Regions from separate parts of the Streptomyces sp. NPDC049687 genome, predicted to be linked through region 1. Evidence: riboswitches for the same ligand, from Rfam matches in the RefSeq annotation. Region 1 holds a riboswitch; the other holds the start of a gene.
The links. Region 1 has a riboswitch for cyclic di-AMP ahead of ACIBVL_RS18085 (NlpC/P60 family protein). Riboswitches for the same ligand answer to the same signal wherever they lie in the genome.
Positions count from the first base shown of each region.

Region 1 (4,456 bases):
ACTGGGCGTGGTTGGTGTCCTGGTACTCGTCGACCAGGACGTGCCGGAAGCGGCGGCGGTAGTGCTCGGCGACGTCCGGGAAGGCGCGCAGCAGATTGACCGTCGTCATGATCAGGTCGTCGAAGTCGAGGGCGTTCGCCTCGCGCAGCCGCGACTGGTACATGGCGTAGGCCTGGGCGAGGGTCTTCTCGAAGCCGTCGGTGGCCTGGGCGGCGAAGTCCTCCTCGTCGATCAGCTCGTTCTTCAGGTTGCTGATCTTGGCACTGAAGGACTTCGGCGGAAAGCGCTTGGGGTCGAGGTCGAGGTCGCGGCAGACCAGGGCCATCAGGCGCTTGGAGTCGGCGGCGTCGTAGATCGAGAAGGAGGAGGTGAAGCCCAGCTTCTTGCTCTCCCTGCGCAGGATGCGCACGCACGCGCTGTGGAAGGTCATCACCCACATCGCGTTCGCGCGCGGGCCGACGAGCTGCTCGACGCGCTCCTTCATCTCACCCGCGGCCTTGTTGGTGAAGGTGATCGCGAGGATCTGGCCCGGGTGCACGCCGCGCTCGGCGAGGAGGTGGGCGATGCGGTGGGTGAGCACGCGCGTCTTGCCGGAGCCGGCGCCGGCGACGATGAGCAGGGGGGTGCCGGCGTGGACGACGGCCGCGCGCTGGTTGTCGTTCAGCCCCTCGAGGAGTGCCGCCGTGTCGATCGCCGGGCGCGCGGCGCCGTCGCGATAGTAGGCGTCCCGGTCCGGTGGCACGTCGAACTTCCCGCCGAACAGATCGTCCGGAACCGATTCCGGAGTGTGATCGTCCTCGGGCGGTGGCGGGGGTTCCTCCCCGTGGCCGCGGGGGCCCTGGAGGTCCGCCAGGAAGCTGTCGTCAAAGAGGCTGCTCATCGCTCTCCGAGTCTAGGGTGCCCCACCGACAACGCGGACGCCGTCCCGGGAACATCCCCCGCCCTCACCTTCCGAGGCGGCCCTATCACAGCACGTGACCCCGCGTACGGGCTTTGCTCAAGGTAACGAAAATGTACCGGGCATATCGCCCATCAACCTTCACAGGGGCCACACCAGTTGGCTACCGTGCCGGGCAGGCCCTACGGATCCCCACCGGCGAACCTCGCCGGGCCGCACGGCCTCCGCCGAGTCCGGTGCGCCCCTGTGCGGCAGCCGGAGCCGGGGACCCACCGAACCCCTGGGGTGAATCGGCCCGCCTCCCCTCCCGGGACGGGCCGTAGGGCGCCCTTCCGAACCATCCGCCCGAACCCGACAGCTAACCCGGTAGGCGGACGATGGAAGGAGTCGCCTCTCTTGGCGTCGCAGCACCGCAAGCCGCGCTTCCCGGGCACACGCGTGGCAGGCATACGCACCCCCGCTCTCGCCACCGCCGCCCTCACGTCCGTGGCCCTGCTCTCCCAGTCGGCGAACGCCGCCCCGTCCGACGACGGCAGGCCGAGCCTGGAGGAGGTCGAGAAGAAGGTCGACGACCTCTACCGCCAGGCGGAGTCGGCGACCGAGAAGTACAACGCCGCCAAGGAGCAGACGACCAAGCAGCGCAAGCGTGTGGACGGCCTCCTGGACGACGTGGCCCAGCGCACCCAGAAACTCAACGAGGCACGTGAGGAGCTGGGTTCCTTCGCCGCCGCCCAGTACCGCACCGGCTCCTCCGCGCCCGACACGGCGACCTTCCTGCTCGCGGACTCCCCGCAGGACTACTTCGACCGGACGCAGCTGATGAGTCGGCTGACCGACCGCCAGAAGGGCGCGGTCGACGACTACGTCACCGAGCAGTCGGCGACGATGAAGAAGCGGCAGGAGGCCGCCGAGAGCCTCGCCACGCTCACCGACACGCAGAGCGACCTGAAGACCGCCAAGGCGACCGTCCAGAAGAAGCTCAGCGCGGCGCGCGAGCTGCTGTCGCAGCTGACCGCCCAGGAGAAGGCGCGGCTGGCGGAGATCGAGAAGCAGAAGCAGGAGGAGGCCGCGCGCCAGGCGGCGGAGCTCGCCCGGCAGCAGGCCGCCGAACAGACCGCCCAGCAGCAGAGCGCCGACTCCTCGGGGACCGCCGGCTCCTCGTCGTCCACGACGGACTCCTCGTACGCCACCAAGGCCCAGAAGGCCCTCGCCTTCGCCCGCGCACAGATCGGCAAGCCGTACGTCTGGGGCGCGACCGGCCCCGACTCCTACGACTGTTCCGGCCTCACGCAGGCCGCCTGGAAGGCGGCGGGCGTCACCCTCCCGCGCACCACCTACGACCAGGTGAACGCCGGCACCACCGTCTCCCTCGCCGACGCCCAGCCCGGCGACCTGGTCTTCTTCTACGACGACGTCAGCCACGTCGGCATCTACATCGGCAACGGCATGATGATCCACGCCCCGAAGCCGGGCGCGTACGTCCGCGAGGAGTCGATCTACTACGACGGCGAGTCGGGCATCCACAGCGTGGTCCGCCCGGCCTGAGGCACCGGTCGGCACGACCGGCCCGAGGCGCCCGCGCGGTGCACCCGGCCGAGGCGGGCGCGCCGGCCACGCACGCGCGTGGGCCGTTTTCTGTAGCTACGCGCGCGTACGGCCCGCGTGTGCCCCCCCCGCAACGAGCCGCTCGCCACGGCGGGTGGGGGCGCCCCCTCTGGGGGAGCGTGCCGGGCGTCGCGACGGGGCGAACGTTGCCTGCCCTGCCGCGGCACTAGCATCGGCCCCATGCCCGGCTCCTCCTCCCGTCGCGCCCGGTGGGCGCAGCGTCCGCCGGCGGCCGGCGCCGCCGTGCTGGCGACCGGCATCCTGTCGGTCGGACTGCAGTCGGCCGGGTACGGCGTCCTGTCCCGCGTCGCCCTGGCGCTGGCGGGCGCCGCCTGGGTGGCGCTGGGCGCGGACTTCGTCGTACGGCTGGTGCGGGAGCGCGAGCGGTGGTCGGCGGAGGCGGGTGCGCCGGGCGGACTGACCGCCGTGGCCGCCACGACCGTGCTCGGCACGCGGGTCTCGGCGCTCGGCCGGCAGAGCCTCGCCTGGGCGTTGCTGGCCCTGTCGGCGGTGCTCTGGCCGGTGCTGATGGCAGGAGTCGTACGGCATGTCGTACGGCACGTGGTGGGGCACCTGGGGCGGATGCGCGGGGACGTGTTCCTGTGCTGCGTGGCCACCCAGGGGCTCGCGGTGCTGGGCGCGACGCTCGCCAAGGCGGAGGCGGTGGCCTGGCCGGCGCACACCGCGCTGGTGCTGTTCTGGCTGGGGCTGCTGCTCTACGTGCCGATGCCGGCCCTGTTCGACTGGCGGCAACTGACCGAGGGCGCCGGGGACCAGTGGGTTGCGGGCGGGGCGCCGGCCGTCTCGGCGCTCGCGGGGGCGAGTCTCATCACCGCCGACCGCGGGGAGCTCTACCTGTGGAGCGCCGACGACAGGGGCGTTCTGCGGGTGGTGACCGCCGCGCTGCTGGTGCTCGCGCTGTGCTGGTACGCCGTTCTGCTCGTCGCGGAGGTACTCCGTCCGCGACCGCGCTACGACGTGCGGCGGTGGGCGACGGTGTTCCCGATGGGGATGACGGCGGTGGCGACGTCGGCCGTCGCCGCCGCCCTGCGCGTGCCCTGGCTGAAGGGGCCCGGGGAGGTGCTGCTGTGGGTCGCGGTGGCGGCCTGGCTGGCCGTGGCGTCGGCGGCGGCCGGCGCTCGGGTCAGGTCCACAGGACCGCGATGAAGACGTTCGCCACGGTCAGCAGGCCGACCAGGCCGAACAGGGGCTTCTCCACCTTCTCGTCGTCCCGCTTCACATAGACCAGGCCGAGGATCACGATCAGCAGCGCCAGCTTCACGCCGATCTTGATGTTGTTGACGGGCTGGTCGTCCGCCTGGTTGAGGCCCACCAGGATCACCCCGGTGACCAGCATCGTCGCCGCGCCGTGCAGCATCGCGGGAACGAAACGGGCCGTGCCCTGACCCATCGCCTTCATCTGTGTGAGGAAGCCACCGAGGAGCGCGGCGATGCCGATGATGTGCAGGCCGACGAAAAGATGGATGAGTACGTCCATGAGCCCGGATGCTAATCAGCCCCGCTCCGGCCACCCGACACCGGCCCCGCATACGTGATCGCGCCTGCATATATGCGTCCGTAGCAGCCGACCGTGCCGAAGTGCCCCGGAATCGCCGCATCGGTCACCGCGCCGCGCGAATCCGACGCCCCCGCCCGGCTCCCTGGGCAGAAACGGTCACCTGGTGATCCACTCGTGCCATTACCGCACATCGCGTTACCAACCCGACACAGACGGGCCTAGCGTCCTCCCCCAGGTGACCGGCTCCCCACCGCCGCCCGGACCAGGGGCGGCAGTCGGCCACCACCGCCGAAAGGTCCGGCGGCGCCCCGCTCCCCCTGTGCGGGCCGCCGCCGGACACGTCAGCCGCTCTCCTCGGCCGTCCGTCCGCTCCCCCGACGGCCGAGGGGTCGACTGACATCCCGTGGGTCCGTCCGACGACCGTCCGACGACCG
Region 1 covers NZ_JBITLN010000005.1:229,842-234,297, forward strand. Annotated here, with positions in the region: gene pcrA (DNA helicase PcrA) at 1-880, opposite strand, end outside; cyclic di-AMP (ydaO/yuaA leader) riboswitch at 1,114-1,287, shown strand; gene ACIBVL_RS18085 (NlpC/P60 family protein) at 1,295-2,443, shown strand; gene ACIBVL_RS18090 (tellurite resistance/C4-dicarboxylate transporter family protein) at 2,684-3,670, shown strand; gene ACIBVL_RS18095 (hypothetical protein) at 3,648-4,001, opposite strand.

Region 2 (4,456 bases), on a different contig from region 1:
GGCCCCCGCATGCTCTCCGGGAACGGTCGTCACCGTCGCCCCCGCCAGGCCCCGGCGCTCCTCGTCGCGGCCGGAGTGACCGGCTCGGCCATCGCCATCCCGCTGTTCGCCGCGGGCGGCGCGAGCGCTGCCGACGGCACGGTGTGGGACAAGGTGGCGCAGTGCGAGACCGGCGGCTCCTGGAGTGCCGACGAGGGTGACGGCGAGTACGGCGGCCTGAGCCTCACGCAGAAGGAATGGGAGACGTACGGCGGACTCGACTATGCCGCGAGCCCCGATCTGGCCAGCCGTAACCAGCAGATAGCCGTCGCCCAGAAGCTCCTCGAGAAGGAGGGCGTCGGCGCCTGGGGCACCTGCGGGCTGACGTCCGGACTCACCAAGGAGAACGGCGCGCTGGACGTCGACACCGGAGTGGCGGACGGCGAGTCCGACTCGTCCGTGTCATCCGGATTGTCCGACCTTTCCAAGGGGGCGTCCTCCGACTCCGGCAGCTCGAGCGGATCCGGTGCCTCCGACGGCTCGGACGCCGGCACCTCCGACTCGCCAGGGAATGCGCCGAGTTCATCCCCCGAGTCCACTTCGTCCCCTTCCTCCTCGGCTGCGAACGAGTCCGGCAAATCGGACTCCTCCACCGGCGACCAGGGGAGTGCGGGGCCGAAGGACGTCTCGCCCACGGTAATCCCAGAAGTGGATGACTCGGACAATTCCGCCCAGGGTGAGGGTTCTTGGAGCCTCGTCGACACCGGCTCCCTCGGCTCGGGCCGTCATCGCGGCGCCACCGCCGACGAGACCCTGGCGGCGGACACCTCCACCACCTCCTCCGGCCGTCACGCGGTGAGCACCTACACGGTGCAGGAGGGCGACACGCTCGCCTCCATCGCCGACTCCCTTGACCTCGACGGCGGATGGCGCGCGCTCTACGCCGAGAACAGGGACCTCATCGGCGCCGATCCGAGCGCCATCGTCCCCGGTCAGACCCTCGACACAGGCATCCAATAGGGCGGGAACACGCCGAAAACGGCCAGGAGTTCACGCCCCATTTCGCGCCGAATGTCCGGTTTGGCGAAAGTGTGGGATGAGTCTCAGAAGCCCTGATCGTCTTTGAAATTCGGCGGATCGCGTGTCTACGGTCAGGACCGCTCGGCAATCCGAGCCCCGGCCGTCGCAACGCCGAATCCTGCCAGCGGCAGCCCGGGAACAGTCGTCGCGTCAAGCGCCGTAGGCAGGAGCGGGGGACCCAAGGTAAGTGCCGGGCCCGGTGGTTGACCGCCGGAACCGGCTCGGGGTGAAGCCGCGCACCGTGAGGTGTGCGGCCGGGCAACTCAACCGGCCCGAACCCGACAGCTCACCTCGCAGGCGTCGGTGAGGGGATCCACCATGCTGTTTTCCGGCAAGGGCAAGCACCGTCGTCCGTCCAAGGCCACCCGGGCCGCCGCGCTCGCCGGTGTCACCGGTGTCGCCATCGCCGCCCCGCTGATGGCGGCCGGCAACGCCTCCGCCGCCACCGCCTCCGAGTGGGACGCGGTCGCCCAGTGCGAGTCCGGCGGCAACTGGTCCATCAACACCGGCAACGGCTACTACGGCGGCCTCCAGTTCTCCGCCTCCACCTGGGCCGCGTACGGCGGCACCCAGTACGCCGCCCAGGCCAACCAGGCCAGCAAGTCGCAGCAGATCGCCGTCGCCGAGAAGGTCCTCGCCTCCCAGGGCAAGGGCGCCTGGCCGGTCTGCGGCAAGGGTCTGTCCAGCGCCTCCTACGACGGCGGCAGCGCCTCGTCGGGCTCCGGCGGCTCCTCCTCGTCGAGCAGCGGCACCACCACGCGTTCGACCGAGCAGCAGGGCGCCTCCCGCTCCGCCGAGCGCCCGGCCGCCCCCAAGAGCCAGAAGACGGTCACCACTCCGACCGGCAAGAAGGTCAAGAAGGGTGACGGCGAGTACAAGGTCGTCAAGGGCGACACCCTCAGCTCCATCGCCGAGAAGCACGACGTCAAGGGCGGCTGGCAGAAGCTGTTCCAGCTGAACAAGGACATCGTCGAGGTCGCCGACCTCATCTACCCGGGCCAGCAACTGCACCTGAAGTGACACCCTGCTCCCAGCGAGGCCACAGCACCCCCACAGGTCGGCCCCGCACACTGAAGACCTCGTGAGGGACACCCCCCCCGTCCCCACGAGCTCCCCGCCCCGGTGCGTGTTCCCCCGTACGCACCGGGGCGGGGTTTTCTTTGCCCTCTGTTCGCCGGCTCTCCCTGGACGGTCTTTGTTCCGGCCAGAAACAATGTGTACCGTCTGTCTGTCCACGGGACGGTCGGTCGGCTGCCGACGCCCCGAAGACGGTTAGGCTCTAGTCGCAAGGCCCACGTGGCCCCGCACAACCAGCGTCACATCCCAAGAAGGAGATGCTCGTGCCGTCCATCGACGTCGTCGTAGCCCGGGAAATCCTGGACTCCCGAGGCAACCCCACGGTCGAGGTCGAGGTCGGCCTCGACGACGGCAGCACGGGTCGTGCCGCCGTCCCGTCCGGCGCCTCCACGGGCGCCTTCGAGGCCATCGAGCTCCGCGACGGTGACCCCAACCGCTACCAGGGCAAGGGTGTCGAGAAGGCCGTCCTCGCCGTCATCGAGCAGATCGGCCCGGAGCTGGTCGGCTACGACGCCACCGAGCAGCGCCTGATCGACCAGGCCATGTTCGACCTGGACGCCACCGACAACAAGGGCTCCCTCGGCGCCAACGCCATCCTCGGCGTCTCCCTCGCCGTCGCCCACGCCGCCTCCGAGGCCAGCGACCTCCCGCTCTTCCGCTACCTGGGCGGCCCCAACGCGCACCTGCTGCCGGTGCCGATGATGAACATCCTGAACGGCGGCTCGCACGCCGACTCCAACGTGGACATCCAGGAGTTCATGATCGCCCCGATCGGCGCGGAGTCCTTCTCCGAGGCGCTGCGCTGGGGCACCGAGGTCTACCACACCCTCAAGAAGGTGCTGAAGGGCCGCGGCCTGTCCACCGGCCTCGGCGACGAGGGCGGCTTCGCCCCGAACCTCGGCTCCAACCGTGAGGCCCTCGACCTCATCCTCGAGGCCGTCAAGGAAGCCGGCTACGCGCCCGGCGAGCAGATCGCCCTGGCGCTCGACGTCGCCGCCTCCGAGTTCTACAAGGACGGCAAGTACCTCTTCGAGGGCAAGGAGCGCTCCGCCGCCGAGATGACGGAGTACTACGAGGAGCTCGTGGCGGCCTATCCGCTCGTCTCCATCGAGGACCCGCTGTTCGAGGACGACTGGGCCGGCTGGAAGGTCATCACCGACAAGCTCGGCGACAAGGTCCAGCTCGTCGGCGACGACCTGTTCGTCACCAACCCCGAGCGCCTCGCCCGCGGCATCGAGGAGGGCACCGCCAACGCCCTGCTCGTCAAGGTCAACCAGATCGGCTCGCTGACCGAGACCCTGGACGCCGTCGAGCTCGCCCAGCGCAACGGCTTCAAGTGCATGATGTCGCACCGTTCCGGCGAGACCGAGGACGTCACCATCGCCGACCTGGCCGTCGCCACCAACTGCGGCCAGATCAAGACCGGCGCCCCGGCCCGCTCCGAGCGCGTCGCCAAGTACAACCAGCTGCTGCGCATCGAGGAGATCCTCGACGACGCGGCCGTGTACGCGGGCCGCTCCGCCTTCCCCCGCTTCAAGGGCTGACCCCTGAGCGGGCCCCAGCGGGCCAAGGCTTAGCCAGTCGTACGTACGTCCCCGTACCCGGTCCCGTACCGTGTGCGGGGACGTACGCGCGTGTGAAACGTGAAAGGGGAGGCGGAGAGCCGATGGCCGTCAAGGACCGGGACCGTTTCTCCACCGCGACCAGGCTGCGGCTGCTCGGCGAACAGACGGCGGCCCGGGTCTACCGGTCCCAGACCAGACGCCAGGCCCGCCGTTCCCGTCTCACCGGCCGCGCCGCCCTCCTCGCGCTGGTCCTGTGCACCCTGATCGTGGCCCTGGCCTACCCGATGCGGCAGTACGTCTCCCAGCGCGCCGACATCGCCGACCTGGAGCGCGAGAAGGAACAGGCCGCCAGGCGGGTCGAGCAGCTGCGCGACCTCAAGGCACGCTGGCAGGACGACGCGTACGCCGAGCAGCAGATCCGGCAGCGGCTGCACTATGTGATGCCGGGGGAGACCGGTTACGTCGTGATCGACCCGGACGCGGCCAAGCAGTCCCGCGCCGACCTCGGGGCGGCCGACCGCCCCTGGTACTCGAACGTCTGGGACGGCGTCGACAAGGCCGACGCCTCCGACCAGTGAGACCGTGCACTGAGAAAGACAGGTATGGAAACAGTTCCGCCGACCACCCCGCGCACCGAGCCCACCGACGCGGATGTCGAGGCCTTCAAGCAGCAGCTCGGCCGTCCGCCGCGCGGACTGCGCGCGATCGCGCACCGGTGCCCGTGCGGCCAGCCGGACGTCGTCGAGACGGCCCCC
Region 2 covers NZ_JBITLN010000007.1:93,930-98,385, reverse strand. Annotated here, with positions in the region: gene ACIBVL_RS22140 (transglycosylase family protein) at 10-999, shown strand; cyclic di-AMP (ydaO/yuaA leader) riboswitch at 1,205-1,374, shown strand; gene ACIBVL_RS22135 (transglycosylase family protein) at 1,378-2,079, shown strand; gene eno (phosphopyruvate hydratase) at 2,394-3,680, shown strand; gene ACIBVL_RS22125 (septum formation initiator family protein) at 3,803-4,279, shown strand; gene ACIBVL_RS22120 (DUF501 domain-containing protein) at 4,304-4,456, shown strand, end outside.
Region 2: it holds a riboswitch for cyclic di-AMP, as region 1 does, so the genes downstream of both, ACIBVL_RS22135 (transglycosylase family protein) here and ACIBVL_RS18085 (NlpC/P60 family protein) in region 1, are expected to answer to the same signal.